Regions from separate parts of the Eubacterium sp. 3_1_31 genome, predicted to be linked through region 2. Evidence: a T-box and tRNA genes for the amino acid it is inferred to sense, from the RefSeq annotation. Region 2 holds a T-box; the other holds one or more tRNA genes.
What was found. The T-box of region 2 lies ahead of alaS (alanine--tRNA ligase). A T-box ahead of a tRNA ligase gene usually reads a tRNA of that ligase, here a tRNA-Ala.
Positions count from the first base shown of each region.

Region 1: it has a tRNA-Ala gene. The T-box ahead of alaS (alanine--tRNA ligase) is inferred to sense a tRNA for this amino acid. The anticodon was not compared.

Region 1 is NZ_CAXUBY010000008.1:69,118-86,743, forward strand. It holds gene ACESSZ_RS05235 (hypothetical protein) at 1-783, shown strand, start outside; gene ACESSZ_RS05240 (hypothetical protein) at 899-2,128, shown strand; tRNA gene ACESSZ_RS05245 (tRNA-Ala) at 3,179-3,254, opposite strand; gene ACESSZ_RS05250 (AzlC family ABC transporter permease) at 3,509-4,159, shown strand; gene ACESSZ_RS05255 (branched-chain amino acid transporter permease) at 4,156-4,488, shown strand; gene serC (3-phosphoserine/phosphohydroxythreonine transaminase) at 4,763-5,848, shown strand; gene ACESSZ_RS05265 (3-phosphoglycerate dehydrogenase family protein) at 5,860-7,020, shown strand; gene ACESSZ_RS05270 (DNA topoisomerase) at 7,420-9,576, shown strand; gene ACESSZ_RS05275 (hypothetical protein) at 9,710-9,871, opposite strand; gene ACESSZ_RS05280 (HAD-IIB family hydrolase) at 9,979-10,752, shown strand; gene cdaA (diadenylate cyclase CdaA) at 10,973-12,445, shown strand; gene ACESSZ_RS05290 (CdaR family protein) at 12,445-13,815, shown strand; gene glmM (phosphoglucosamine mutase) at 13,833-15,167, shown strand; gene ACESSZ_RS05300 (SpaA isopeptide-forming pilin-related protein) at 15,629-17,626, shown strand, end outside.
Region 2 is NZ_CAXUBY010000053.1:393-16,105, forward strand. It holds gene ACESSZ_RS14595 (DUF1307 domain-containing protein) at 1-352, opposite strand, end outside; gene mnmA (tRNA 2-thiouridine(34) synthase MnmA) at 613-1,776, shown strand; gene ACESSZ_RS14605 (CPBP family intramembrane glutamic endopeptidase) at 1,763-2,473, shown strand; gene recD2 (SF1B family DNA helicase RecD2) at 2,489-4,660, shown strand; gene ACESSZ_RS14615 (hypothetical protein) at 4,708-4,884, shown strand; gene ACESSZ_RS14620 (AI-2E family transporter) at 4,909-6,000, shown strand; T-box leader at 6,103-6,302, shown strand; gene alaS (alanine--tRNA ligase) at 6,340-8,964, shown strand; gene ACESSZ_RS14630 (IreB family regulatory phosphoprotein) at 9,026-9,286, shown strand; gene ruvX (Holliday junction resolvase RuvX) at 9,286-9,708, shown strand; gene ACESSZ_RS14640 (DUF1292 domain-containing protein) at 9,734-9,991, shown strand; gene mltG (endolytic transglycosylase MltG) at 9,972-11,039, shown strand; gene udk (uridine kinase) at 11,053-11,685, shown strand; gene greA (transcription elongation factor GreA) at 11,712-12,188, shown strand; gene ACESSZ_RS14660 (ComEA family DNA-binding protein) at 12,429-12,899, shown strand; gene ACESSZ_RS14665 (ComEC/Rec2 family competence protein) at 12,896-14,848, shown strand; gene holA (DNA polymerase III subunit delta) at 14,854-15,713, shown strand, end outside.

The DNA.
Region 1 (17,626 bases), on a different contig from region 2:
AAAAAGTTTGATGTTTTATTGAAACAGCTAATTATGGCGAGTGCTTTATCGATTGCAATTGATAACATAGATGAATATCGTAAGAAGATAAGAAAGCTAAATATAAAAGATGATAATCATCCATTATTAAGGTTGTACATGTTACAATATTATGCGATAACGGAACAATATCTATCATTGAAAGAGGAAATTGATTATTTGGAAGACAAGTTTCTAGAAGAGAAGAATTTTGTTAGATTGATTGATATTTATAATTATGCCTTTTTATTATTTTCGGAAATTGAGAAAAAGCGAAGAATACATTATCTCAATAAAATAAATAAGATTTTAGAAAACGAAAATATTCCTAAATTTAAAGTAAGTGAAATTTGTTCTAGTATTGCAAATACGTTGCACATGGAAAAGAATTATGAAGAAGCCCTTATCTATTTTAATAAAGTTATGAAATATAGAGATAATATGCATATAACTGATATAATCTATATGGCAAATTGTCAAAGCCATTTGAATTTATTGATTGATATACCTACTTTAACACAAGATATTCTTGCAAAACATCCTTTAGTATTACAATATTTGTATAACTTTTATCAAAACTATGATGTTGAAGCATTTGTTAAACAAAAAATTATCATGAAAAAAATCGCACCTTTATTATCAGATAAAGGGTTAATAGATATAACACGATATGAGCTAAGAAAAACATTTGTAAATAAAAACAATTATAGTTATTTGAATATGTTTGAAGAAATGATAGAAAACAATGGTGAAGATTATAATTAATGCTTTTTTGAAAAAAATCTAATTGATTTTTATTTATGTATTTATTTTGGTATAATGAATCATATAAATATTTTGATTTATGAAGATACTTTTTATATGAGGTTTAGGAGTCTTTATGAATATAAAAGAGAGAAAACGTTTAATTGGTTTATTGATAGGTGTTTATAGAGAAGAGTTATTTAGTTTTGATTCTGAAAAGTTCAATAAAAGTAATTTTTGTATGAATGTTTGTTGTGTTAATACTTTAAAAAAGTTAGAACAAGGATATATTTGTAGAAATAGCATTTATCCTGAAATTCTACAAAAGTTTAATTTAAAATTTGGATTTTTCAAAAAAGTAGATGATGCTGTTGAATTATCTTTAACTTCTTTATATGAAGCGATTGAGTTTTATGATATTGATGCTATTATGACAATATCATATAAAATTCTAAGGTTGTTGAATAGATTAAAAAATTATGTTTATTATTCTGAGATACATGAATTGATTACTGATGTTAAAAACCATTATTTAAAAAATGAATTTATAACAGAACATAAAGCAAAGCATTATGAGAAAATGCTCGAAATATTCCCAAGTGTTTATAGTGATTTATACAAAATATTGATTATAGAAAGAGCAGCACTTTATGCTACGGAAAACTGTGAGGCTTATACTAATTCGATAAAAAAATATAATTTAATAAAAAGTGATAAGCCCTATATGAAACTATTAATCGTAAAATACTTTTCTATAACTAACAAATTTGATTGTATGAATGAAGTATTATCAGATTTGGAACAAACTTTTCTGCATGCAAAAAATTATATAAGATTAGTTGATGTATATAATTACTATATTATCTTATATACATATATAAATAAAAGTAAAAGGTTAGATTACATAGAAAAAATGGAAGGGATATTAGAAAATGCATTAGTGTCAGATTATAAAATAGGAGAAACATACTCTACACTTGCCAATATATATCATTATGAAAAAGAATATCAAATATCTCTAAGATATTTTAAATTAATGGTAAAACACCAAAAAACATTTAATTTGATTGACTTATTATATATGGCAAATTGTCAGAGTAGATTGGAATTAAACATTAACATACCACCGGTTGAAAATATTGAGAAATATCCTGTTTTTGCACAACATATGTACTTTTTCTATGCAAATTACAAAGCGCTAAGTTCAATAGAAAAACAGGATTTAATAATGGAAAAAATCTTACCTTTTAATAAAGATAAAGATCTTGCTATAGTCTTCCAATTTGAATTAAGAAAATTAATAAATGAAACTAATTGTTATAAAAAACTATATATATATGATAAAGTTCTAGAAGAAATGATATAAGTTGATAATTATTTGATAATTTAGCGAAATTTTAAAATAAAGTTATTTATTATTAATAAAAGGCCGTTTTATTGTTTAATCCAAGATAATCAATTATCATATGCCTGTCGATGATGATATGCATATGGTCTAAACATAATCAGGGAATTAGGTTAATGATTATGAAAAAATTGGTTATTGCTGGTATTTGTGGATTGTGTTTGATGGCTACATTTGTTTTTACTGATACTAAACCATCAGCTGCAATTTCACCATCTCGCATACATATAAAAGTATAAAAGATTTTTAATATAGTTAAAAAAATTAAAAAGCAAGAAAATAGCATTCTGATATTCAGAAAACGAGACTTTTCTTGCTTTTTAAAATAAGGAATGATTATGAAAAAATTATTTATTGCTGGTGTTTGTGGATTATGCTTAATGGCTACTTGTGTATTTGCAGACACGAAACCATCAGCTGCTATTTCACATTCAAGAATCCATATAAAAGTATAACTTCTTTTCTTAAAAAAGAAGTTTTCTTTATGTATGGTATCAGATGCTGAAGTTCTTTTAAACGCAATAAAACATATATCCGTATTTGACGGTTTTTGCCATATTTTGTATTTAATTAACTTTTTTTGAAATAAATGGCAACTTTTACCAAAAATATTGTTTTACATAAAGATTTAGGATAAAATAAAAGTGCAAGAACGGGGTGAGTTCTTGCAATGGGGGATCCGGGGGAAGCCCAATGGGTGGAAAAGGATCATGTTCAGACGTTGAAGTATTGCACTCCCATGCAGTATTTGAATGTGCGTCGCCGATATCTCAGACGTATTCTGGACATTTCAGCCTTTGTTCTCTAAATTCTTGCACGCACAGGATAAAGGCGTTCCTAAATGTAACCTGTCCCCAGGTTACTTTTTTTATATATTGAGGCAGCAATGCCTTTTTTTTATTATGATTACGTATAAGCAATTGTGGTTTTAACAATAAGGTGTTTGCCAATCTCAGTAATCGTTTTTTACCAAAAAAAAGATCCCGATATTTCGGAATCTACTATGTTTATTGGTGGAGCTTATCGGGATCGAACCGATGACCCCCTGCGTGCAAGGCAGGTGCTCTCCCAGCTGAGCTAAAACCCCATTTCTTGAGTGCTTACATAATATATCATGCAGGGGGTCATCTTGTCAATAATAAAGAATGAAAAAATTGACAATAAACGACTTTAACGAAAAAGTATAATTTAACTATGCGATCATTTCTTATTGATAAAGAAAAGCTATTGTCTATGGTATAGTTGTAATATTTCAATAAATCCATTACAATAAGAAACTAAATAGGGGTGATAGTATTGAAAGAAATTGTGAAAGAAGCTATAAAATTAAGCTTTCCGGTTATGATTGGGTATGTCTTTTTAGGTATGGCATTTGGCATCTTATGTGAACAACAAGGATATTCTGCGCTGTGGGCCTTTTTCATGAGTTTTTTTGTTTATGCAGGCAGTATGCAGTTCGTTATGTTAACTTTTTTTCATTCTGGTTTTCATTTGCTAGAGGCGGCAATAGTTACACTTACAGTAAATGCTAGACAATTGTTTTATGGATTATCTTTTCTAGATGTGTTTAGCAGAATGGGAAAAAAGAAGTGGTATATGATATTCTCTTTAACAGATGAAACCTATTCTTTATTATGTGCCATTCCTGATCAAAAAGAGGAACATGGGAAGAAGTTGATGTTTTTCATTTCTCTCTTTGATCAATGCTACTGGGTCATAGGATCAGTGATTGGTGCCGTTTTAGGAAGTCTGTTAAATTTTGATACAACCGGAATTGACTTTGCTATGACAGCTTTGTTTACTGTCATCTTTGTAGAACAATGGCTGCATACTGTTAATCATCTGCCTGCTTATATTGCGGCTTTCGCCATTCTTATAAGTATTGTTGTCTTTGGCTTTGATAACTTTTTATTACCGGCATTATTGCTTCTGGTTATCTTCTTGCTGATCTTTGAGAAAAATGTTGAACGAAGAAAGGAAGAACGATCATGATAACGACACAGGCATCGTTGAGCATTATTTTAGTTGTAGCTTTTTGTACTTTCCTAACCAGAGCGATACCATTTCTCATCTTTAAAAACCCGGATAAACTTCCTAAAAGAATCCTATATCTTGGCAAAGTATTACCGATGGCAATCATGCTTTGTCTTATCATATATTGTGTCCGCCATACAGCCTTTATGTCATATCCCTATGGAATTCCAGAGTTTCTGGGAATTGGATGTGTTGTCTTATTGCATATATGGAAACGTAATAATATGATCAGTATCATTGGCGGCACGTTTGTTTATATGATGCTGATTCAAGTTGTTTTTGCCTAAACATATGTTTATGATGAAGGCAGCAAAGAGGAGCTTATGCCATCTGCATAGAGTAAAAAGTCATTATCTTTTAGACGTTAATGTAAAAGCGTTTTAGGATAGTGCTTTTTTTATTGTGTCTTTGATACAAGGACAAGCATCGCCGGATTGTTTATGTTAAGAAAACTATTTCAGAAAATTTATAAGCTTTTTACATTATCACTTTCATTTTATTTCATATGTGCTATAATTATCATCACATACATAAAGTAAAAAGAAAGGAAGGTGCCGAATTATGGCCGAAAAAAGAATTTACAACTTCTCAGCTGGACCATCCATGCTGCCACTGGAGGTATTGAAAAAAGCACAATCGCAGATGCTGAATTATGAGGGCAGTGGAATGTCGGTCATGGAGATGAGTCATCGTTCCAAGGCATATGATGCCATTATTAAAAAGACAGAGGAAAGACTTAGAACCATTCTGGCAATTCCTAATAACTATAAAGTATTATTTCTGCAGGGAGGGGCAACTTCACAGTTTTCAATGGTGCCTTTAAATCTGCTGCAAAAAGGGAAAGCAGATTACATCGTCACCGGATATTTTGCCAATAAAGCATATGCCGAAGCGAAGAAATATGGGGATATTGCTTTGGCAGGAACAAGTAAGGATAAAGATTTTACGTATATTCCAAAACAGCAGGAGCTGGCATTAAACAAGGATGCGGATTATGTTTATTTGTGCGCCAATAACACGATCTATGGTACAGAGTGGAAATATGTACCGGATACAAAGGGAGTGCCTATCGTTGCGGATATGTCCAGCAATATCTTATCAAAACCGATTCGGGTAGAGGATTATGGCATCATCTTTGCCGGAGCACAGAAAAACATGGGCTGCGCCGGTTTGACTGTTGCCATTGTACGTGAGGATCTGATTGGCCATGCGAAGGAATTTACACCTGTTATGATGGATTATGCACCACTTGCCGAAAAAGATTCTATGTACAACACACCACCAACGTATGCCATCTATATTTTAGGCTTAGTATTGGAATGGATCGAAGAGATGGGTGGCTTAGCTGTCATGGCAAAGCGTAATGAAGAAAAAGCGAAGCTGTTATATACGTATTTAGATACAAGCGATTTCTATCAGACACAGGTAAATCCAAGTGATCGTTCTTTGATGAATGTGACTTTCCGTTCTCCGAATGCAGAATTGGATGCACTGTTTGCGAAGGAAAGTGCGGCAGCCGGTATGAGCAACCTGAAAGGTCATCGTGCAGTAGGTGGTATGCGGGCATCCATTTATAATGCCATGCCTATGGAAGGTGTAGAAACACTGATTGCCTTCATGAAGAAATTTGAAGAAGAAAATAAGTGAGGGAAAACCATATGAAAGTAAAATTATTTAATAAGATAGCAGAAGCAGGAATTCAACAGTTTGATGAAACCAAATATAGCTTTAGCGAAGACTTTGATGACTATGATGCCATCATGGTGCGTAGCGCGAAGCTGCATGATGTAGCATTTCCAGCTTCTTTGAAATGTATTGCCAGAGCCGGTGCCGGCGTCAATAATATTCCATTGGATAAGTGCAGTGAGCAAGGTATTGTTGTCTTCAATACACCGGGAGCAAATGCCAATGCGGTTAAAGAATTGGTGATTGCGGCGCTGATCTTAAGTGGCCGTAAAATTGCTCAAGGTGTGAACTGGGTAAAATCACTGGAAGGTGAAGATATTTCCAAGGCGGTTGAAAAAGGTAAGAGCCAGTTTGTCGGCCCGGAGATTGCCGGAAAAAAGTTGGGCGTCATTGGTTTAGGTGCCATCGGTGTACAAGTGGCAAATGCAGCGGCAGCCATGGACATGGAAGTGTATGGGTATGACCCTTATATTTCCGTACAGGCGGCATGGACCTTAAAGTCCCGCATTCATCATGCAAAGGATCTAAAAACGATCTTTGAGGAATGTGATTATATCACCGTGCATGTACCCTATATGGAAGCTACGAAAAACATTGTCAGTGCGGAAGGTATTGCCATGATGAAGGATGGCGTACGTGTCTTAAACTTCGCTCGTGGTGGTCTTGTTGATGATGAAGCAATGGTAAAAGCCTTACAGGCAGGTAAGATTGGCAGCTATGTTACCGATTTCCCTACCAATGCGCTGATGCAGTTTGATAATGTTATTGGGGTTCCTCACTTAGGTGCTTCAACACCGGAAAGCGAAGAAAATTGTGCGGTGATGGCAGCTAAGGAGATCATGGATTATCTGGAAAATGGCAATATTACGCACTCTGTGAATTTACCGGATATGCAAATCACACAGGAAACCAAGTATCGTATCTGTATCATTAATAAAAATATTCCGGATATGATCAGCAGCGTATCCACAGCGTTAGGTAATCATGGTATCAATATTGAAAACATGGCTAGTAAAGGTAAGAAAGACTATGCGTATACCATTTTAGAAACCAATGATGAAGTAAGTGAAGAATTGGTGCAGCGCTTACAAGAACGTGAAGGTATTGTCATGGCACGTTTGATTGTAAAATAAAGAAGGATAAAGAAAGTAACATGTGATATGATCACTTCTTTCGTAGACAACGTAAATAAATAAAACGTTGTTTACAAAAGGAGTGATCTTTTTGTATAGGAATCTCCTTATAAAAAAATGTATCTGGAATGCTGGATACCATATTCAAGGTTATTGTGTGTGAATAAAGGTACATACGATAAAATCATCAAAAATGTGAAAAAGAAAAAAGGGCTAGTCAGTCTTTTGAACGCTTTGCCATAGCGAGCAATACCACGATCATGAGCAGTTTGGTTACTAAGATTTTCTTCATGCTTTTGCCGAAATATGCTATAATTGGCAGTACCTGCTGGCTGGATGAGGTAAGATATTATCCAAAACCATGCAAGCTAATGAGTGTAAAAGAGAGGATGAGGCTGTGTGCATTCCTTGATCATTGCAGAGAAACCGGAATTAGGAAGAGCAATCGCAAAGGCCATTGATGGACCAAGTAAAGAAGTGCGAGGAGTCATTGTCAAAAAGAATGTGACGATTACTTGGGCATATGGTCATTTATTGCGTCTTTGTGAACCAGATGAGTATGATGCAAAATATAAAAAATGGCGTAAAGAAGATCTGCCGATTTGTTTTGAAAACTGGAAGCTGGTTCCAGATGGCAATAAGAAAGAGCGCGTCATGCAGATCATGGCATTGATAGAGCAATGTGATCAAATCATTCATGCAGGTGACCCGGATGATGAAGGACAATTTCTAATCGATGAAATTTTACAATATGCGCAAAATACGAAGCCTGTTAAGCGGGTATATATCAATGATAATACTCCGGCGAATATAAAAAAAGCCTTTCATGAGCTTATTGATAATGATGAAAAGCTCATAGCTATAGGGCGTAGTGCCTATGCCAGAGCAGTAGCGGATTATGTAGTGGGTATTAACTATTCGCGTTTATATTCCTTAGCATTAAGACGCAGTGGGATGAGTGTGGGACGTGTGCAAAGTCCTACCCTTGGATTGATTGTGACAAGGGATGAGCAAATTGATAACCATGTAAAACAAAAGTATTATGAGTGGCATGTCGATGGTGCACTATTACATGAAGATGTTCTTATTCCTTTTGTTTTTAAACCGAAATCTGATTTGTTGGATGATGGAAAACATATCTTGCATAAAGAGATATTGGAAGAAATTGCACAACAGGTTCATCAACAGGATGTACAAAAAGTAAAAGTTGAGGAAAAAGAAATGGAAGTGCGGCCGCCATTACCTTTTAATCTAGCCAAATTGCAAGCACATATGAATACCAAATATGGTTTTACATTGGCAAAGACAGATCAGATTACACAAACGCTGCGAGATAAATATCAGGCAATCACGTATAACCGCAGTGATTCGCAGTATTTAAAGGAAGAACATTTTACAGAGGCTGATAAAGTATTGCCACATGTTATGGCAAAATTGCAGGAAAGCTATCCGGTAGATTATCAAATTCATTCTGAATGCTTTAATGATAAATATGTTACGGCACATCATGCTATCATTCCTACCATGAGTGATTTCCCTATCCAAGCACTATTGCCTGATGAACGGAAAGTGTATGAAGAAATATGCCGTTATTACATCATGCAATTTTTACCACCAATTAAAAAACGGCAAGTGATTGCCAGTATCAAAAGCGAACAAGGGGAATTAAGAGCAGTCAGTACCTTTATCTTAGATGAAGGCTATAAACAGTTCTTTCAACCAGAAAAAGAAGATGATGGCGATCATGAAGAAACAGACAGTGGCAAGTTTACTTTACCAAAAGGGAATTATGAGGCAGTCTTACAAGAGGATGTCTTTGTGGAAAAAGAAACAAATCCACCAAAACGTTATACTCAAGCAACGTTGATCAAAGACATGACAAGCATCGCAAAGTATGTGAAGGATAAAGAAATTAAGGATATTCTAAAGAAAAAGGATAAAGGGAAAAAAGGCGAAAACGGTTCAATCGGTACGAGCGCTACGCGTTCACAAATTGTGGAAACCTTGTTGAAACGAGGATATGTCGTCATGAAGGGAAAACAAATCTTATCCACACAGCTAGGAAAGGATTTTTATCACCTATTGCCTGACGAAATTAAAACCGCTGATTTAACTGCCAAATGGTGGGTCATTCAAGAAGATATCAAGGAAGGGAAAGCAGATGTGAAAACGCTGGTAGACAGTGTGCTGGAAGCTTTTATCCCCCATCTAAAAGAGGATCTTTCTCATGTAAAGGTGGAGAGTGTGCCTATTGATGACAAACGTGAAGCCGTTGGCATTTGTCCAGTATGCGGAAATAAAATCGTGGAAAATACGAAAGGCTTTGGCTGTGTCAATTATCGCAATGGCTGTAAATTCGCACTATGGAAAGAGGATCGATTCTTACAGGGGATTGGGAAAACCATGAACAAGGCGATGGCAGAAAAGTTATTAAAAGATAAGTATTGTCTGGTAAAGGTGATGCAAGAAGAAACAGAAAGTATCAAAATCTTGCAATTAGGTATTCGCAATGGCAGAGCTGTATATCGTCTGTTGGATTATCAAAAAGCTCAATAGGTAAGAAAAACCAAAAGGAACTTTCAGAAAAACGAGATCATACGGTTTAAACATAAAAAAATCCTTCCATATATCCGATAAGGATGGGAAGGATTTTTCTTATGCACATACGTGCGAACAGTCAGTTAGAATACTACTGCTCTTCGTAGTAGCATCCTTCTTCCTGAGAAGGAGGAAAACGTCTGTCCTTTTCAACGTCGATATCACGGTACATTTCGTTGCCATTTGCATCATAGCAAGCATATTTACCAGTTTTTTCGCAGTTCATTCCAGGACGGTATTTCTTTCGTGCCATTTCTAACACCTCCTGCTTGTAGTATGGGATGTTCCTAAAAAGTTATACGAAAACATTGTTTTTTTCGTAAAACTTGATACAATAAAACTGCAAGATGGAGGATGATTATGAAGATACTCGCTAGTGATTATGATGGAACATTGCGTACAGAAGAGCTGGTCGCAGAAAAGGATATTGAGGCAATTGCACGTTTTCGCAAGGCCGGTAATCTGTTTGGTATCGTTACCGGACGCAGCATGGAGTCTTTACAAAAGGAGATCGAGCGTAATGGATTTACGTATGATTTTATCATAACCAACAATGGCGGTGTCATATATGATGGGGATGGTAATTTGTTGGAATGTATGTTTATGGAATATAATCATGCATTGGACATCATCAGTTATATTAAGACTTTAGATTGTGTCTCTTATGTTATTAATGATGGATATCATCGATATAAATTCAGTGTAGATAAAAATCAGATTGATCATAAATATGGAAATATGCCGGATGCTTCTGATGCGGAAGAAACTATTTTAGACCGCGGTAAGATTGCGCAGCTGGTCGTATCTTTGAACGATACGATTCTGGCAGAGGAAATCGCGCATTACATTAATGCGAATTTTAAAGGCTATGCGACAGCTTTTATTAATGTGAATTGTGTAGACATTGTTCCTCATGGGGTATCCAAAGCTGAGGGGTTGTATTATATCGAAGATCATTTCGGGTTGGATCATGATGCCATATATGCAATCGGAGACTCCTTTAACGATTTGCCGATGCTGGAAGAATTTCAGGGCAGTACATTGTCACATGCCCGCAGTGTAATCAAAGAACAAATTGGTGTAGTGTATGATAGTGTTGCGGATTGTATTAATGAAATAATGAAAGAGATGTAGTTTGATAGGATCCCTCTAAAGTAGACAACGGAAATAAATAAACGTTGTTTATGAAAGGTGGGATCTTTTTTTATTTCAGGAAAGGAGCAGGGTTTGCTTCTGGTAAAATCTGTTTACAAAACGAAAAAAGATAGAAGTGTGGGGCAAAATCTTGACGCTTTTTGTATGGGAGTGTTTGATTCTATGCTATAATAATACATACGAGAGGAGTGTTTTTCTCATGAGCTATTTCACACTGAATAATCTATGGGTATTGATCAGACAATTGGCTGATATTGCCTGCGTCTGGGCATTGGTATACTATTGTTTGAAAATCGTTAAGAATAATTCTAGAACCATTCAGATCTTTAAAGGTATTCTATTGGTTATCATTGTTAAGGCCATTGCCACTTATCTGGAATTAAATACGATAGCAGCTATGACAACATCCATCATGAATTGGGGAGTGCCTGCAATTATCATCATCTTCCAACCGGAGATTCGTAGTATTCTGGAGAAAATTGGTAAGACCAGCGTCTTTTCACGTATCTCCTCGTTGACAGTGAATGAACGTGAAAATTTAGTGGATGAGCTAGTTAAAGCATGTGCGGAGATGTCTAAGACAAAGACCGGCGCTTTAATTTCGATAGAACAAGGACATTCGTTAAGTGATTTCATTAAAACCGGAACACCGATGAATTCCGTCGTGTCCAGTGAGTTATTGTGCTCCATCTTTCAATATGGCACGCCGCTGCATGATGGTGCCGTCATTATCCAAGGGGTAAAGATTGCCTGTGCTGCTGCCTATTTCCCACCGACTTCCAGAGAACTGCCTACCAGTTATGGAGCACGTCATCGCGCTGCTGTTGGTATTAGTGAAATTACCGATTCCATCACGATCATCGTCAGTGAAGAGACCGGGAATATTTCGATTGCCCAAGAAGGAAAACTTACGGTGTATTCGGAAGCAAGTTTGCGGGAATTCTTGATGAATATCTTAGGCACACAAAGCAATGTGAAGGAAAAAGAAGAAAGCAGTGTGAAAAAGAAAGAAAGCAAACCGGACAACAAGCTGCCTGCCGGTAAGAAACAAGGGGTTTTTGCACATTATTTCAAAGGAAAGAATCGACGGGCAAAAAATAATGTCGAAACAGCTAATAAATATACGAAGAAAAAGAAGGATAAACAAGCACCGGTCCATGAACAGGATGTGGTGATCGTAGAAAACAGTAAGGAAAAGATTGAAATAGAAGATCTTGCTGTAAAACAGGATGCACCATTAGATCAACTGTTTGAAACAATTGTTGATACGGATACCGTGACGGATAAAAAAGACATGGAAGAGGAAGCCAAAGAGGTTATTGATAAGACATCTATGATGGAAGAGACTTTGATGGAACCGGTAAAGAAAAAGCGTAAACGTCGTACCAAGGCGCAAATAGAAGCGGATAAAGCAAAAGAAGATCGTAAGAAAGAGGAAAGTCAAGATAATAAGAAGCAGAAGAAAGAAACAAAGAAAAAGAAAGAAGATTTGAAGCTGTCACATGATGATACAGAAAACCATAGTAAAGTAAATCCATTAAGTAGTATGGGTATGGCCGATGATCTTTTTAATGATGTCATTGAACCTGAGGCAATCGTATTGCATTATGAAAAAGCAGATGAAGAAGATGATTCCTCCTTACAGAATGATGATGAAAGGAGTGATTCTTAATGGCAAAGAAGAAAAAAAGAACACAGCTAAGCTCAGAAGGAAAGACAGAGTTAGCCAAGGCGATTGCTGAAAAGTCCCAAACTTTTGCGAAAACATATGCCAATGTGGAAATTCGTTTAAGCCGTGTCTTTCGCTGGATTAGCGGTTGGGTAGATAAATTATTATTTAATCAGAAGCATGGCAAGATTGTTGCTTTGATGGTTGCTGTTTTGTTTTATTTCGGGATGAGTTCTGATAATAGTGGATTGTTTGAAAATATGAAGAGTGCGGAAACCTTAGGAGAGTATAAGGTAAGTGCGGTCGTATCCAATCAAGCTTATGAAGTCACTGGTTTGGATGAGATGGTAAAGGTGCGTATCATTGGGGATATCAGTGATATCAAAAGTGTGAAACAACAGAAAAATTTCCGTGTCGTTGCGAATTTGACGGATCTTACGGAAGGAACACATGAAGTAAAATATACGACAGAGGGTGCACCAAGTCGTGTTGAAGTAGTATTGGAACCGAGCAATGGCATCGTGACCATCAAGAAAAAATCAATTCGCAGTTTTACGTTAGGATATGATTTTGTGAATCGTTCGAATATGGACAGTATCTACGATTTAGGCGAACCAGAATTAGAGCAGGGTGAAGTTCATGTCCGGGCATCTGCGGAAACTTTAGATTCGATTGCTTATGTCAAAGCTTTGATTGATGTTAAGAAAAATTACACAAGTGATTTTACGACCGAAGCGACGATAGCTGCATATGATGATAAAGGAAATAAGATGGATGTGGATATTATTCCGGATAAGATGAATGCGCATGTCAAAGTCAGCAAGCCCAATAAGCGCGTAAGCTTAAGCATTGTGCCAAATGGTGTAATACCGGCAAATAAAGCGATTGAATCGTATAAATTAAATCATGATAAGGTTACAGTATACGCAAAACAAAGTGTATTGGATCAGATTGAAGTATTACCGATCACGATACCGGCATCTACACTGACCAGCAATCGTGACTTCCCGATGCCGATTGTTCCTCCTAATGGAGTGACAAAAATCAGTGAAAGCGTTGTAAATATATCTGTGAAATTGGCAGATAAAAAAGAACGTGTCATGAATAAAGTACCAATCAAAATCGAAAATGGCATGGATGGTTTTACCTTTGCGTTGGCAAATGGTACACAGCAAAATGCAAGTGTGACTATTTCCGGGGCAAAAAAGGTCATTGATAAAGTTAAGATCGAAGATCTGCATGTTTATGTAGATGTCAGTAAGATAGATAAGGCAGGTACGTATGAGCAACCACTTATTGTAGAAGGCAAAAACAAACTGGCGACGTATGCAGTGAAAAATGCGACAGTAACAATTGCGGTGAAAGAAAAGTAAAAGGAAGGAATGACATTATGGGAAAATATTTTGGAACCGATGGTGCACGTGGACGCGCCAATGATACACTCACTTTGGATATGGCAGTGCGCATCGGACAGTATCTGGGATGGTATTATGGAAAAAAGCGCCATGCAAAAATCTTGATTGGGAAAGATACACGCCTTAGCAGTGATATGTTTGAAATGGGATTAGCAGCTGGTGCAACTTCCACAGGAGCAAACGTATATCTATTAGGGGTATGTCCTACCCCTTCCGTTTCGTATTTGGTACAAAAGGAGCATTTTGATTGTGGTATCATGGTCAGTGCTTCCCATAACCCTTATCATGATAATGGGATCAAGCTCTTTAACCACGAAGGGTGCAAAATGAATCCAGAAATCGAAGTAGAAGTCGAACGTTATATCGATGGTGAAATCATGATTGACTTGGCGCATGAAGATAAAATAGGAAAAGTTTTGGAATGGGATGAAGGATTAGAATTATATGAATCTCATTTAAAAGATATCGTACCTTTAGATTTGAACGGCATGCGCATTGCCTTGGATCTGGCAAATGGTTCAGCAACTAGCTGTGCAGCAGAAACATTAACCGCATTAGGCGCTACGGTAGAGGTTATTCATTCAGCTCCTAATGGTGTGAATATCAATACCAAATGTGGTTCTACACATCCGGAAGAATTACAGCAGATGATGAAGGATGGCGATTACCATGTGGGATTTGCCTTTGATGGAGATGCCGATCGTTTGATTGCGGTAAATGAGGATGGCGAACTTATCAACGGTGATTATACGATGTATATCTGTGGCTGTTATATGCATGAAAAAGGGCAGTTACATGAGGATGTCGTAGTTACTACGGTTATGAGCAATCTTGGTTTATATCATGCGTTTGATAAAAAGGGCATTCGTTATGAACAAACGGCAGTCGGTGATAAATATGTGTTTGAATGCATGCGGGAACATGACTATTCAATCGGTGGTGAACAAAGTGGACATATCATTTTCTATGAACATGAAAACACCGGAGATGGTTTGTTTACCGCATTAAAGCTGCTGGAAGTAATGAAGGCAACAGGAAAGTCATTAAAACAGCTGAGCGAAGGGTTGTTTATATATCCGCAATTATTGATTAATACGGTGGTAAAGAATAAACAGGCTGCTTTAGAAGATAAAGAATTGCAGGCACAAGTAGATGCTGTTGCCCAGGAATTAGGCGATAATGGCAGAATTTTGGTAAGACCAAGTGGAACAGAGCCATTGATTCGTGTTATGGTAGAAGCTGAAACAGATGAACTTTGTGCATCTTATGTAAATCGTGTGATTGATTTTATCAAAGAAAAACAATTATAAGAATACTTCGGGGTGTTAAAAAAAGCACCCTTTTTATATTTGTGATGTGTTTGTGATAGTGTGTTTGAAATTCATTTATTGTAAGCTTGTTTAGCATCTAGCAAAGCAAGATTTGTCCATGATAACAATTTTATGCGATTACCAAAATTTTCCAATTTAGATTGACGAATGCCCAAAAATACGTTATAAATAAAAAGAATAAAGATTATATTTCTGGAAATTAAAAGTAACTTCATTCGTACAAAAAGGTATGCTTTTATAAATATACACCAAGATTGCGTATTTTGGTGTTTTTTTTTGTTTTTTTCTGTATTTTCATACGAAATAACTTGTTATTCTATAGTTTTTTGAACATACAAAATCGTATACGATATCGTATACGATTTTGTATATATTCTTTAATGTAATGGCACAAAAAGGTTTACTTCATCGTTTGTAAAACGTGAGAAAGGAGACGCTTTATGAGTAAGAATATTAAAAAATTGCTATTAGGTTTTTGTTCTTTTCTATTATTAGCAGATGTCTGTGCGATGACTCATTTTACAAAAGTTGATGTACTTTATGCCAGTGAGACAGAAGATGTTAACACCACGACCTCTATGATCTATCAATGGAGTTGGCCAAAGGATGTAAATATCGTTAAAACGGAAAAGCAAGATTGGGAATTGCCTGTGTCAGGGGCAAGTCAAAAGAATCCGATATCACACCGTCAGTTACTGACGTTGCTGCCTTCTGAAATTCTTGTACATGAGAATGGTGGACAAAAACCACTTAAAATAGCATGGGATGTAACCGAGATACCAGAACCTATCTGGACAGGAAACTATGTTATTTCAGCGACGATTGTTGATCCAACGTATCATTTATCAGAAGAAGCCGCAGAATTGTCCTGTACTGTTTGTTTTCAAGAAACCGACATCGCGTTGCAATCGCTGGCAGATCATACGATTAAGGGAATTAGCCCATCAAGTACAAAAATTGATCTGTTTGATTATTGGATAACGAATGAAAATGATCCCGATAATATATTTAAAGAGGAATATCGTTTATATGGCATCAATGGCTTTAAAGGTGTAGATGTTGGTGTTCGTCATGGATTGCTATTTGGAATCGGCTCGAATTATGGTTGGGCAAATACAACGGATAGTTCCTCTACCCCGAAACAAGGAATTGTTGAAAATGTCTTATATAAAAATGGGAATACCAATAAGGATGGATACCCTAGATTAAAAAGTTCTAGCTTAAGTGGTGACAAGGATAGCACAAATAGTAATATTTTTGTACAAGACTTTGATATACTTGATTATTTATTTGACCCTGCCAATCTAAATAATAATATTTTTACAGGTGGAAAAAAATCATATGAAAATGTGAAAGGATTATTGCAAATCGATAAAGATGGTTATTATTCATACAATAGTGATGAAAACTTTGCCGAGCTTAATAAACAACAAAAAACCTTTACGTTATATGATACGCCAGCTATGAAAGAGAATAAAGGCTTATCAGGTGGGCAATTTTTTCCACTCAATAGTGCATCGGATATGTTTCAAGAAACGAATGGGAAACTATCTTCAAAAATCTTATCTGAAGTAGATGCAAAACTAAATCATTATTTTGGGCTTACCATGACGACATCCTTTGTGCAACAAAAAGGAGGTACAAACAGAGGGAAACCTGTGACATATAGCTTTATGGGAGATGATGATGTATGGGTGTTTATCGATGGTGTACTTGTTGGGGATGTTGGTGGCTGTCATGCGGCAACGAATTTAGATATTAATTTCCAAACAGGTGAGGTTAGAGTCTATGGAAATATAGGTACCAATTTTGATAAAAGAACAACAATCAAAGCAGCTTTTGAAGCAGCAGGAAAAGCAACCACTACCGGCTTTAGTGGCAATACATTTGCGGATGATACCATACATACTTTGAAATTTTTCTACTTAGAAAGAGGACATGCACAAGCAAATTTACGTTTACGATATAATTTAATACCTAAAACAGAAACTTCTCTTATAAAAACGGACGAAAATGGCAAAGCGTTAGAAAATGCTACTTTCTCCTTGTATCAAGCAGATGCTTCCTATCAGACATTAAATGAAGTCAGCAAAATTATTACAGATAAAAATGGATATGCGGCATTTATGGATGATGAAGGCAATCCAATCACATTAGAAAGCTTAAAAAACATTAGCAATTACTTTGTCTTAAAAGAGTCAGGAACGCCGCAAGGATATCGCCAAACGAAGGATATACAATTGCAATTCGTAAAAGCCGGCAGTAACTATGCATTAAAGGTGAACAATCAATGGAATAGTGGTGCATTTGCAAGAACAAACATAGCTCCTACTTTTAATTTGAAGACGATAAAGAAGATAGATGGCAGTTCCTTGAATTATGATAGTACGTATATAACATTATCTTCCGGTATCATATTTGCTGTCGTTATGAAAAAC
Region 2 (15,713 bases):
CTGTCTTTGTGAAATCCATATTGATTTTTACAACAATATCTTTATCCTTAAAGTCGAAAGATACTTTCATACCATCATCTTCTTTAATTCCCAAAGATGATTCTAACTGTGTCTGCATCATTTTTTTCTGATCATCAGACAGTGTACTAAGATCAACACCACCTAAAGCAGAAGCAGGTACCGTTACATTCATGTCAGCAGTTTTGATTTCATCATCTTTTGCGTTGAATGTTGCAGCTAACGTCATACCATTTTGTGTAATACTGCAAGTTTTTGATTCTGATTTGTTACCACTTCCGCCACATCCGGCTAATAAAGTGACAACACATAAGCAAGCTAATAATTTTTTCATACGTTTTTTTCTCCTCGTCTTTCATAGTAACATAAATATTCTATCATAAGATTTTTATGTGTTAGTATTTTAACATAATTTCACATACTGTACAATCTATTTTAATGTTTATCTGGAAAACTCGTAAAAAATAACCAAATTTTATGATAGTTTGTCAGAAAATTTATATCTTACAAGGATGACTGGCTTTTTCGCGTTTAATGTGGTATAACTTTCATTGAAATCCTTAATATATAAAGATAAAAGAAATGGTGATGAAAATGGCACAAAAGGTATTATTAGGTTTATCAGGCGGCGTGGATTCTGCCGTTGCCGCTTATATTTTAAAAGAGCAGGGTTATGATGTAACCTGTGCATTCATGCGCAATTGGGATTCATTTGCCAATAATGATATTATGGGAAATCCTACGATTCAAGATGATGTATGCCCGCAGGAGCAGGATTACCTTGATGCAAAAGCTGTCGCAGATAAGTTAGGACTTCCTTTATTGCGGGTGGATTTTGTAAAGGAATATTGGGATAATGTATTTACGTATTTCTTAGATGAATATCGAAAAGGGAGAACACCCAATCCAGATATTTTATGCAATAAATATATCAAGTTTGATGCATTCATGAAATATGCCAGAAAACTGGGGTTTGATATTTTAGCAACGGGACATTATGCACAGGTGGAACACACACCTTTATATAGCCGTATGTTACGTGGCGCTGATTCAAATAAAGATCAAACATATTTTCTTTGCCAGGTTTCTCAAGATGCATTAGCACACGCATTATTCCCAATCGGTAATTTGAATAAAGCAGAAGTTCGTGAAATTGCACAGAAACTTGAATTAGAAAGTGTAGCTACTAAGAAAGATTCTACGGGCATTTGTTTTATTGGAGAACGTAATTTTAAAGAGTTTTTACAAAATTATTTACCAAGTCAAGATGGTGATATCGTTGATATTCATTCATTAGAAGTAATTGGTCGTCATATCGGGGTTTTATATTATACGATAGGGCAGCGAAAAGGATTAGGTATTGGTGGTAATAAAGGCCCATGGTTTGTAGTAGGTAAGGATGTACATAAAAACATTCTGTATGTGACCAATGGAAATGAAAAAGACTGGTTATATTCTACTAGTTGCATTGTATCTGGCGTGAATTGGCTGCGCCCGCATAAACCAGAAAACGAATATGCATGTACTGCAAAATTCCGCTATCGTCAACAAGATCATGAGATATCTTTACAGTTTATTGATGAAACAACCGTTCTTGTATGCTATCCACAAGGTGTGGCTAGTGTTACCTGTGGACAAGAAGCTGTCTTTTATGATGGTCAAGAATGCTTAGGCGGTGGTGTCATTGAAGAGGTTTTCTGTGATGGTATCAGTATGCAGAAAAAAATAGAGGAGCATGTAGCCCATGGAAAAAACTAATATGAAACATCTTTCCTCTACGCGCTGTATCCTTTTATTACTTTTCTATTTTGTTGGTTATACGTATTTGTTACCACGGATATTAACGGTTTTAACCTTAATGGTGGATCCGCAAGCAACAACCTTTAACATTCCTATTTCCGTTGTGTCTTATGTCATGATTATGGTTTTTGTTATTTGGGTCGCAAAGCCGATTTGGCTGGATTCCATTTTACAATTCAAAGCGAATTGGAAAAAATATTTACCTATGATTTTTGCACTTGTATTTCTTACGGTTATGGCAAATTATATATTAAATATCTTGGTAAGTATCATCACTCAGACAGGGGATAGTGAAAATCAAAAAGTTATTGCCGAGAACGCTATTGTTGCTCCGGCTTTTACGATTTTTTCTAGTGTGATCTTTGCGCCGATCGTTGAAGAAACCATTTTTCGTGGTGGTGTTTTTACATGTTTACGCTCACGTGTATCTTTCAGTTGGGCAATGTTGATCAGCTCCTTTCTCTTTGGCTTTATCCATATCATGGATTCTCTTATCGAAGGGAATTTCACGGATGTGACATATCTGTTTCTATATACTGGTATTGGTCTTGTTTTAGCTTATGGGTATGAAAAAAGCAATTCCATTATCGTTAGTACAGGGGTACATATGTGCAACAATATTCTTGCTATCCTTTCTTTGTTTTTAACATTATAATGTAAGGAGGCCATAATGGAAGAAGAACTGATTTTAGAGGCAAAACTGCTGCATACGATATTTTATAATGAGGCAAATGGATATGCTGTTGGTAAATTTATAACCTATGATGCGAATGAAGAAGATTTTATCGCTACAGGTTTCTTTCGAGAATTACAGGAAGAAGTTATTTACCGTCTACATGGCAGTTATGTAGATCATCCTCGTTATGGTATGCAGTTTCAGGTAAAAGCATATGAAAAAGTCATGCCACAGGATGATGAGAGTTTAATTCGTTTTTTTGCAAGTTCTTTATTCCCGGGCATTGGAAAACAGAGCGCTAAGCTCTTAGTAGAGACTTTAGGGCCAAATGTCATTGAACGAATCAAAGAGGATGAGCAAGTCTTATTACAGATACCATCCTTTACGCCTAAAAAACGCCAAGTTATTTTAGATGGAATTCATGAACATGATGATGTTGATGATACGACTTTTTTCTTTACTCGTTTTGGTATCAGTGTCCGCAATATCATGAAATTTGAGGCAAAGTATGGGCAAGAGGCGGTTGCCCTTATTAAAGAAAACCCTTATCGCTTGATTGAAGAAATTGATGGTATAGGTTTTAAGACTGCTGATAAATTAGCACAGGAGCTATCTTTTGGATTAAATCATCCCTACCGTATCAAAGCTGCTATATTGTCTATGATATTGGAGATGTGCATGGCGAGTGGCGATACTTTTGTGACTACTGAGGATTTGACAAAGCGTGTTGAAAAAGAGTTTAAAGATGTAGATTTGTCTTCTTACTTAGATGAATTGGCAAAAGAATTTCTCATACATAGAGAAGAGGAGCGAATCTATCACCATACACAGTATGATAGTGAAACAGGTATTGCTGCTTTTTTGGCAATGTTTCCTTTTGAAGAACAAGAACCAACTTTAAAAGAAGAACTCATGCAAGACATGGAAGAGTTGGAACAAACATTACACATACAATATGAGGAGAGACAGAAAGAATCCATTCTTACGTTTTTTGCGCATTCCTTTTCAATTTTGACAGGAGGACCTGGTACTGGTAAAACAACGATTGTCCAAGGTGTTTTAACGCTTTATAAACAGCATTATCCAAATGATGTAATTGCTGTATGTGCACCAACAGGAAGAGCTGCTAAACGTTTGAGTGAGCTTTGTGGTTGTAATGCTACTACGATTCATAGTTTATTGCGTTGGGATTTAGAATCGAATACCTTCTTGGTGAATGAAAAAGAACCATTGCAATGTGATTTGCTGATCATTGATGAGTTCAGCATGGTGGATCAATGGTTGTTTTATAATCTTTTAAAAGCTTCAAAACTAGTAAAGAAAATCTTGATCATCGGAGATGAGGATCAATTGCCAAGTGTTGGATGTGGTAGCGTATTAAAAGATCTGATTGCTTGTGAACAATTTGCCGTCACTCGCTTGCATAAAATATTTCGTCAAAGTGAGGGAAGTGATGTGATTGCGCTTGCTCATGAAATACGAGAAGAACAGATTACAGTATTAGATTATGCTAAAGACATTGCCTTTTTTGATGCGCAGAATTATGAAGTGCGTGACTTGGTTGTTCGTATTGTTGCCAATGCTTTAGAAAAAGGCTATGAATCAAAGGATATTCAGGTGTTAGCTCCAAAGTATGGAGGGGTAGCCGGAATTGATGCTTTGAATAATGCTTTACAAAAAATGATGAATCCTTCAACAGCTCATAAACGAGAACTAAAAGTTGGCTATCGCATCTTTCGTGTGGGTGATAAGGTCTTGCAACTGAAAAATCAGCCCGAAGATGAGGTGTATAATGGTGATATTGGAGAAATTGTAGATATCGCTTATGCTTCTGAAAGTGTAGGACAGAAGCATCAATTACTTGTTGATTTTGATGGTATCATGGTGGAATATAGCAATGAACAGCTATATAATATTACCCATGCATTTTGTATTTCCATTCATAAAGCACAAGGCAGTGAATATCCCATTGTTATCTTGCCAATTGTTTCAGAATATGCCTATATGATGAGCAAGCGCTTATTATATACCGCAGTTACTAGGGCGAAGAAAAGTCTTGTTTTATTGGGAGAGCGTGATATGTTACATAAAGCGGTAACACGCAAAGAACGTCATCAGCGTAATAGCACCTTAGAAATGCGAATTCGCAAATTGTTTCATGCATAACTTCATCAAAGCTTACCATACTAGATGTGTAAGAAGGAGTGATACGCATGAACAAATGTTTAGGTGCTGCCGTTATGGGATTTTTAATGGGTTTATATCTTGGCTATATGAAAGATGAGGAAATTGAGGATCTTTGTCATCAGTCAAAAAAAGCTGAGAAGAAAATGAAAAAGAATTACCATAAGGCGATGGATCAAATTTGTGATTGTATGGATTTGGATTAACCCCACGAATGGGGTTTTTCTTTTATGAAACAACGATATGAACGAATATTGTTTCATGCGAAACAGCTTCTTCCTTGCTTAGCATGTATCTTTCTTTTGCTATTAATTATTAAACAATTGGCATTAGATGCATGGTTAGCTGCTATTTATCGTGCTTTTTTACCTATTCTAAGTGGTGTATTATTAGCTTTTTTCCTTCAGCCAATCATTGATCGAGTACAACAAAAATTTTCTTTAAAGGTCAGTGTAATGTTAGTTTATATTGGCTTGTTGGCGATTCTAGGTGCATTTTTAGCTGTTTTATTACCTTTGTTGTATCAACAGGCGCTCGAGTTGGCACAACTTGTCCCACGATGGCTGCAACAGTTGGAAGGCTTTTTAAAACAACATCATATTGCGTATGACAATTTGAAAACGCTAAAGCAAAATTATATGCAGGAAGGGTATATAATAGCAATAGATTCAGCAAAAAGTGTCATTGACACTTTAACGGACTATGGTATTGCGTATATTATTGCGTTCTTTATTTCCATCGATATGGATTTTTGGAAACGTACAGCAAAGAAAATAGTACCAAATGTAACACGGGTTGCGACTTTTTATCATACGCTGAGCAATATCATTTATCAATATTTGGCAGGCACCATGCTAGATCTTTTATTCATTATTGTCAGTGTCGGGATTGTCTTAAGTCTTTATCGTTTTCCAAATGCTTTACTCTATGCTATGATTTTGGCATTGTTAAATTTATTTCCTTATGTTGGAGCTACTTTAGGGCTTATCTTAATAGCAGCCGTAGCAGCTTTACATTATGACCATTACCCATGGATGATGTTTTTCATCGTCTGGAGTATTCAACAGATAGAATCTAATATTATCCAGCCTTTGATCTTTAATCGCACTATGAACGTACGACCGCTGTTAACGTTTGTCTTTATTTTTATATCGGATGCTTTTTTTGGTGTCATAGGTGTGATATTATCCCCTATTTTTGCGGCTGTAGCCCAAATCGTTTTCCGCAGCTATCTGCATTCGAAAACAAGTGATAAGGTAGGAGAATGGGAAGACATCTGGCGAGATTTTGATGAAGTGATGGCAGAGGAGACAATACCATGATATTTGCGATGGTAGTATGCAGTGACGAAATTCATGATGAATGATAATCGTGTGAGAATGGCTTGCGTGTAAAATAAGAATTTGTTATAATAGCGAAGGAATAAAAAAGCGTAGAAGAAGAGGAGTACATCCCTGCTGCGGCATAGAGAGAAAACGGAAGGTGGAAGTTTTCGTGTCAGGATGGATGGAAGGCTGCTTTGGAGCTTTTCGCGAGAACATCGGCGTTAACGATGATAAGTAAGGTGTGCTTTCAGTGAAAGTGAACCGGGATGGTACCGCGTAATGATGATTGCGTTCCTGGATAAGGAACGTTTTTTTATGCTTAAGGAGGAAGTTGACATGAAAAATTTAACAGGTAACCAGATACGACAACTGTTTCTTGATTACTTTAAGAAACATGGACACATGATTGAACCAGGCGCTAGTCTGATTCCTCACAATGATCCTACTTTGTTATGGATCAATGCCGGAGTTGCGGCGTTAAAGAAATATTTTGATGGAACAGTGAAACCGGAATGTCCAAGAATTGCCAATGCTCAGAAATCTATTCGTACAAATGATATTGAAAATGTTGGTAAGACGGCACGTCATCACACCTTTTTTGAAATGCTCGGTAATTTTTCAATTGGGGATTACTTTAAAAAAGAGGCAATTCATTTTGCTTGGGAATTTTTAACTAGTGAAGAGTATATTGGTTTTGATAAAGATCGTTTGTATATCACGGTGTATATTGATGATGAAGAAGCATATGATATTTGGACAAACGAAATTGGTGTGGATCCTTCGCACATCTTAAAAACAGCGGATAACTTTTGGCAAATCGGAGAAGGACCATGTGGACCGGATACGGAAATCTTCTATGATCGTGGGGAAGCATATGATCCAGAAGGACTGGGTGAAAAACTGTTTTTTGAAGAGATGGAAAATGACCGCTATATTGAAGTCTGGAATAATGTCTTTTCTCAGTTTGATGCCAAAGAAGGAGTTGCACGCAAGGATTATAAAGAATTGCCACAGAAAAACATTGATACCGGTATGGGATTAGAGCGTTTGACCTGTTTGGTGCAAAATGGTGAAACTAATTTTGATACCGATTTATTCTTGCCGCTTATTCATGCATGTGAACAATATACGTCCATGCGTTATGAAGATGCTGAAAACAAAATGGCGTTTCGTGTTATAGCGGATCATATCCGTACCGTGACCTTTGCGTTAGCGGATGGTGCATTATTCGCCAATGAAGGACGTGGCTATGTGTTACGCCGTGTCTTACGCCGAGCTGTTCGTTTTGGCAGAAAATTGAAAATTGAAGGTGCCTTTATGTATAAGCTGGTACCGGTTGTTTATGAAATCATGAAAGACTTTTATCCATATATCGAAGAAAAAATTGATTATATTGAAAAACTGGTAAAAGCTGAGGAAGAACGTTTCCATGCTACACTGGCAGATGGTGAAAAATTATTGCTGGATGTTATGGAAAAAAATAAAGATAATAAGTTATTGGATGGTGTGACGGCTTTTAAGTTGTATGACACCTATGGGTTCCCATTAGAATTGACATGCGAGATAGCAGAAGAAAGTGGATATCAAGTAGATGTGCAAGGCTTTGATGAAGAGATGAAAAAACAGCGCGAGCGTGCCCGCAATGCTCGTGAAGATGTGGAATCTATGTCTAGTCAGTCAGCAGATTTAATGGCCTTTACACAAGATAGTAAGTTTATCGGTTATGATGAAAGAACATGTGATGCACAGGTCATAGCTTTATTTAAAGATGGTAAGCAAGTGGATGCTATATCTGATGAAGGCGATATCATCTTAGACACAACCGTCTTTTATGCGGAAAGTGGAGGCCAGATAGGGGACAGTGGCAGCTTTATGGGGGATGCATTAGGCCGTATTGTCAATACTGTGAAAGCACCACATAAACAGCATTTACATAAGGTTGTTATAGAAGAAGGATGTTTGCATGTTGGCAGCAAGCTGCAACTGGCAGTGGATAATAAAAAACGTGATATTATCACCAGCAATCACTCTTGTACACATTTATTACAAAGTGCTTTGAAGAAAGTTGTTGGAAATCATATTCAACAAGCTGGTAGTTTTGTCAGTGATGAATATCTACGCTTTGACTTTACACACTTTGAAAAGGTAAGTGTGCAGCAGTTAAAGGAAATTGAACAACTGGTAAACCGCTTTATCAGTGAACATCATCCTGTAAGTAAGGTGGAAATGCCGATTGAAGAAGCAAAGCAAAGCGGAGCTACCGCATTGTTTGATGAAAAATACGGGGATGTTGTCCGGGTTGTTACAATGGGCGATGTGTCAAAAGAATTCTGTGGTGGCTGTCATGTAAATAACACACAGGAAATTGGTATATGCAAGATTATCTCTGAGGAAAGTATTGGTAGCGGTATCCGCCGTATTACGGCAAAGACAGGCTATAGTGCTTATGAAGACTTTGCTGCGGAAGAAAAGACACTGCGTCATATAGCAGATGATCTGAAGATGAAGAGTATTGTCAATGTAGATACGAAAGTAGAACAAGTGTTGCATGAAAATGCGCAGCTGAAAAAGGAATTGGCTGCTTTGCAAAGTGAGATGTTCACACTGAAGGCGAATGAATTGATCCATGAGGTGAAAGAGTGCAATGGTCGTCATGTATTGATCAAACGCATGGATGGTGCTGACGCTAATGCGTTAAAAGATATCGCTAGTACCATCAAAGCACAAAAAGAACATGTAATAGTCTTTTTAGCAAGTGTTTGCAACGATAAGGTTGTATTTGTTGCTGGCGCAGATAAATTGGCTGTGGCTGATGGTATTAAGTGTGGCGATTTGGTAAAAGAGGCAGCAATGCTTTGTGATGGCAAAGGCGGAGGAAGAGCAGATCTTGCGCAGGCCGGTGGCAAAGATGTGACGAAAGTGGATGAAGCCGTGGAATTCATTAAAAATAAACTGTCTTAGGGTTTCAATTTTATAGAAAATAGGATAAAATGAAAGAAAGATAAAAAAAGGAGGTAATACGATGAGAGATATTACAGAGACGATGTCTTTTAAATCAGATGATTTAAAGCGTGACAATATCAAGCATGTATTACGTGTCGTGAAGGAAGCGTTGGATGAGCGTGGCTATAATTCGGTGAACCAGCTGGCCGGATATCTTATCAGCAATGATCCTGCATACATTTCTTCCCATAACAATGCCCGCAGCATTATCCAAAGCGTAGAGCGCTATGAAATTATTGAAGAGTTAGTGCGCGCTTATCTGGAAGATGATCAGCATTGATGCGAATCTTAGGACTTGATCTTGGTTCACGTACATTGGGGGTCAGTGTGAGTGATGCCTTAGGGATGATAGCACGTCCCGTCGAAACCATACGTTTTGAACAGGATGATTATGATTCCGCTTTGACGCAGATAAAAAAATACATCGATGAATTTCAGGTAAAAAAGGCAGTGCTGGGATTGCCTAAGCATATGAATGGAGATGTCGGTATTCGCGGGGAGATTTCCATCATGTTTAAAGAAAAACTAGAAACCTTAGGTGTGGAAGTGATACTTTGGGATGAACGTTTGACAACTGTTGCAGCTGAACGCATTCTTATCAGTGCAGATGTATCCCGCAAGAAGCGCAAGAAAGTTATTGATCAGATGGCTGCTGTTCAGATTTTACAAGGCTATCTAGATAGAAATCATCAGGGGCTGTAAAAGCCCCTTTCTACAGGAGGATATAATGTTAGAAACAAATACGATGTTTGTCACAGATGAAAGTGGCAATGAAAAAGAAATGGAAATTTTATTCACATTTGAAGATGAGGAAAAAGGACGCAAATATGTAGTGTTTGCGGATCCTGAAGATGAAGGAGAAGAGGTTTTTGCCTCTGCTTATGATGATGAAGGCAATCTGATGCCGGTTGAAACAGATGAGGAATGGCAGATGATCGAAGAAGTGATAGGAGCGTTCCAAGAAGATGAAGGCGCTGAAGAATAAGAAGATTCTGATACCTGCCATCCTTGTTATTATCTGTTTGGTTATTGGTGTCACAGCCTTTTCTATGTATACCGCAAAGCTAAAAGCTCCATCAACCACACCAGAAAAAGTCATCTTTGAAGTAAAAGAAGGCGAAGGTAATGCGTCTGTATTAGACAAGTTGGAAAAAGCTGGATTGATACAGGATGTACAGGCAGCAAAGCTGTGCATGAAACTGCAAGGCTTGAATGACATCAAATTTGGTGTCTTTACATTGGATCGTTCTTGGGATACAGAAACGATTTTAGAAAACTTGAATGATGTTAAAAAAGCAAAGCAAAATGAAGTGATGATTACGTTTAAGGAAGGTATGTGGGCGAAAGATATTGCACAGTCATTGCAACACAAGCTAGGTGTAAATGCAAAGAATTTGTTAAAACTGTGGAATGATGATACCTATCTTAAAGAACTTATGAAGACATATCCTTTTTTGACAAAGGATATCTTAAACGATAAGACACGAGTGAAACTGGAAGGCTATTTGTTCCCGGAAACGTATACGTTTGCAAAGGATGCGGATGAAAAGGAAATTACCAAAACATTTTTGGATCATTTTCAAAAAATCTATCAGAAATATGAAAAGGATATTGTTTCCAGTAAATTCACTATGCATGAAATCCTAACTCTTGCCAGTATGGTTCAATATGAGGCAAGTACGAAAGAGGATATGCAATTGATTGCCGGTGTTTTCTTTAATCGCTTAGATAAAGATATGATGTTACAATCCAGTGTTACCGTATGTTATGCATTGTATGATGATCTAACAAGTGGAGAAGACTGTGAAGTGAATCCGGATATTGATTCCTTATACAATACATATAAGTATAAAGGCTTACCGATCGGTCCGATTTTAAATCCGGGAGAAGATGCAATACAAGCCGTTTTGCATCCGACAAAGAGTGATTATCTGTATTTTGTTGCGGATGTATATGGCGATGGTAAAGTTCATTATGCGAAATCTTATGAGGAACAGTTACAGAATCAAGAAAAGTTCCATTTGAATAAATAAGAAGGTGTATGTGATGAAAAAAACGATTGTAATCGGAATAGCCGGAGGCAGTGCTTCAGGTAAAACATCGATTTCACAGCAGTTGAAAGATCGTTATGAGAACACTCAGTCCGTCGTCATTATCCGACAGGATGATTATTATAAAGATCAAAGCGAGAAGACGATGGAAGAGCGTGTAAAAACGAATTACGATCATCCTTTTGCTTTCGACAATGCTTTATTAGTAAAACAGTTGAAAGAGCTGACTATGGGCAAGGCTATAGAAAAACCAACCTATGATTTTGTTCAACATACCCGCTCGCATAGCATTGAGCATATAGAACCAAGTGATGTTATTGTCATTGAAGGACTGTTTGTTTTGGAAAACGAAGATTTACGTAATTTATGCGATATTAAGATTTTTGTTGATACTGATGCAGATATTCGTTTTATACGTCGCTTGTTGCGTGATGTAAAACAGCGAGGCAGGACATTAGAGTCAGTTGTTGAACAATATACAAGTACGGTAAGAGATATGCATAATCTGTTCATTGAACCAAGCAAACGCTATGCAGATGTCATCATCCCAGAAGGGGGTCACAATATGGTGGCGATTGATTTGTTGATGACGAAAATAAGTAGTATTATTCAGGAAAACGTGGTATAATACCATGTGACGATAGGAGTGAAAATATGGCAGACGAAAAGTTTTATGTAACCAAAGAAGGGTTAGATGAACTCTTAAAGGAACAGGATAATCTGATCCATGTAGTACGTGATGAAGTCATTTTAGAATTACAGGAAGCTCGTGCACAGGGTGACCTTAGTGAAAATGCCGATTATGATGCTGCTCGTGACCATCAGGCACGTGTAGAAGCTAGAATTCGTGAGCTTGAAGCAATGATTGCCAATGCCGAAATCATTGAAGGCGATAAAGAAACAAGTAGTAAAACAGTAGGTTTAGGTTCTACCGTAACAATTAAAGATCTTTCTAGTGAGGAAGAGGAAACGTATACGATTGTTGGTTCTATAGAAGCTGATCCACTAAATGGAAAATTGTCCAATATTACCCCTTTAGCAGTTGCTTTGTTGGATAATAAGCTGGGTGATATTGTTGAGGTTTCTAATGTGGAAGAACCTTATAAGGTTAAAATCGTTAATTTGAAGTAATCGATGTATGAAAAAGCAGGTTTTCTGCTTTTTTTCTGCTATTTTAGTACTGCAAAAAAGATGATTCATTTATGTTTTATAAAAGAATTTAAGCGTATAGGAACGTTTTGATAATAATGCTATTTCTATATTATACTATTGAAAGATTGAGAATACCTGTTTTAGATATACGGGTATCTTTTTTATAATTTATTACGGAAAAAGCCTGTTTGTGTCGTATAGCTAAATGGAGGGATCTATATGAAAAAGACAGGTATCTTTTTTAGTGTTTTATTTTTCTTGTTTTATTATGAACGTTATGAAGTCATAGATGTTCGTAATTATCAAAGTGCTGTAAAAAGTGTGGAAGTGAAAGGTGAAGTACAGCATCCAGGTGTCTACCAATTAGAGCGTCATGCGAATGTGGAAAAAGCCATAAAAGCAAGTGGAGGATTAACCAAGCAAGCAGATATCAGTGGTTTAAATCTGACTATGGATATAGAACATCACGGTGTTCTTGTTGTACCCTCAAAACATAGGATCACAAAGATTTCCATCAACGCCGCAACGCTAGAAGAGTTGGACACTTTGCCGGGGATTGGTCCTTCGATTGCACAGCGTATCGTTGAATATCGAAAACAAATGCCTTTTCAGACTTTAGAGGATTTGAAACAGGTAAAGGGAATTGGGGATAAATTGTTTGATAAAATAAAGGAGCATATTTGTTTATGAAGGGCATATGGTTATGTATTGGCTGTATTGTCCTTATATTTAGCTGGCTGCCCGTATACAGCAGTTTCTTCTTTCTGGTGGGTGCTCTATGGTTTCTTCATAAACGATTTCATCGAGGAGAAATCATATGTCTGGTGTTTTGTTTGCTGGTATTTGTAAGAATTCAGCGTTTGTCTGATGTGCATGAAATTTCTTCTCGTATCGTGAAGATACAAGAAATCAAACAAGGATATATGATTGGGGCTAACAAAGAGGGAAGATTTTTACTATATGGATTGAAAAAGGTATCTTTTGATGATGTAGTAGAATTGCGTGGAACTTATGAGAAAATCGATAGTATACATAATTTGGGACAGTTTCATTTTGCGACATGGGCAAAACGTAAAGGAATGGTATATTGTATGAATGTAAAAAGTTATACTCTTATCAAAGAAGGGACTACGTTACGTCATCGATTATATGCCAATATTGAAACAAAAGATGTTGCGATTCAGCAATTTTTAAAAGCCATGCTGTATGGTATTCATGAAGAAGAAGTATCTTTTTTATTGCTATCCAGTGGTATGCATATTGCTTTTTTATCACGGTTTCTTACAAAGCGAATGGCACGCAAATGGGGATTTGCCAAAGCCCATAGGCTTACACTTCTTTTAATGATGGGGATGAGTTATCTTACTGTTTTATCTTCCTCTATCTTACGCGTAGTTTGCTTTTCGCTTATCTCTGGCCTTTTTACCAATTTTGATGAGAAAGATACGCTTGGTATATCAATGATTTTTACCATTTTGTTAGCGCCTTCTATGGCCTATGAGGTTGCTTTACTGATTCCTGTATGTTTTCGCCTGGTTTTTATGTTTCATGTCGCAAAGCGTAATAAAAAAATAGTTGGCATGTTGGTGCTTTTTCCAGCACAGATGTGGTTTTATCATACATGTGATCCGCTGCAAATGGCTCTGTTTTCCTTTCTGCGTAAAGTCTATGCTATTCTCTATGTACTGGCATGGCTGCTTATCCTACCGGCAACAGAATACCTGTTTTTGCTGATACAATGGATGTTAGCAGCATTGCGCCTAATACAGCAGATTTCTTATCCGTTGTATGGCAGTGTATCTATCCTTTGGTTAATTTTATGGTGTTTATCAGCAATGCGGTATATTTCCTATGTACATTGGAAGGATAGTCTTACCCTATGTTTGCTTCTTGTTATATTTTTTATACGTCCCTACCTTTCGCCGTTTGCTTCGGTTACGATGCTGGATGTTGGACAAGGCGATTGTACGCTTATTATTACTCCCTATCACAAAGAAGTTATCTTGATTGATGTTATGGGACATAAAAAGAAAAATATTCCAAAAGAGATTATTGTTCCGTATTTGCATGCCCAAGGGATTTATCATCTTGATAAGATCATTGTGACACATGCCGATATGGACCATAGTGGTGGTGTTGCACAGTTGCAAGAATTAATGCATGTTGATGAAATTATCGATCATAAACAGCTGGCAAAACAACAGGAAACACCATGGATGAAGTTTTTTCTTTTAGATTATGAGGGTGAAGATGAAAACGATAATAGTATTGTTACGATGCTGCGTCTGTATGATACCTCCTTTTTATTTATGGGTGATCTAGGTATAAAAGGCGAACAAAAATTATTGCAGCTATATCCTAAATTAGAGGCGGATGTCGTAAAGATAGGGCATCACGGCAGTAAGACTAGTTCTGCAACAGCTTTTTTACATCAAGTGCATCCAGCCCTTGCACTAATATCCAGTGGCCGACATAATTTTTATGGACATCCTCATCAAGAAGTGTTGGATGCTATGGAAAAAGAAGGTATCTTACCACTTATAAGTGCAAGACATGGTGGGGTTACAATAAAAATTTGTAAATATTTTCGTTTTTTCAAGACGGCTGAGCAGCAATTTGGTATAATATTACCTAGGTGATAAGCATGAATTATGTCTTGTATGGAGAAGAACAGTTTCGTTTGAAAAAAACATTGCAAACGATCATCAAAGAATATATAGCAGATGGCGATGAATTAAATACCGTTCAATACGATGCCTTGCAATGTGATCTGGAAACGATCCTAGAGGATGCTATGACGATTCCTTTTTTCTCTGCCTATAAGATTATTCTTGTTTATCATGCAAATTTTTTATCCGCTGCCAATGATACAGGAATTGATCCCAATGGATTAGAAAATTATGTGAAACAACCGATGGAAAGTACGGTGTTAATTCTGATTGGTGATTTCGCGAAATTAGATACACGCAAAAAAATCATTAAGCTGATTCAAAAAAATTGGAAGGTATTAGAATTTCGCAAGCTGGATGATCTCGGTAAGCAAAGTTGTGTGAAAGAGGAAATACAGCGCCGACAGTTGCATGTAGATGCACAGGCCATGCAAGAATTATTGAAACGATTACCACTGGATATGGAAACCATTCATTCTGCATTTGATAAATTGCAGCTTTATGGTGGTGATATCACGCAGGATGTGGTTGCTCATTTAGTAGCCAGACCGTTAGAAGAGGATGTTTTTGAGTTGGTCAATGCGGTGGTGGAGCAGGATGTTCGTAAAGCCTTTCGCATTTGGTGCGATTTGTGTGTCGTTAATACCGATGCCATTTATCTGATTGCCCTGTTAGCATCTCAATTTCGTTTTCTGTTTGAAGTAAAAACCTTGATGATGCAAGGGGAATCCAAAGATGGGATCAAAGATATATTACATGCACATCCATACCGTATAAAATTAGCTATGCAGAGTGTGCAGAATTTATCCGCTTCTTATCTGATGAGCATGTTGGC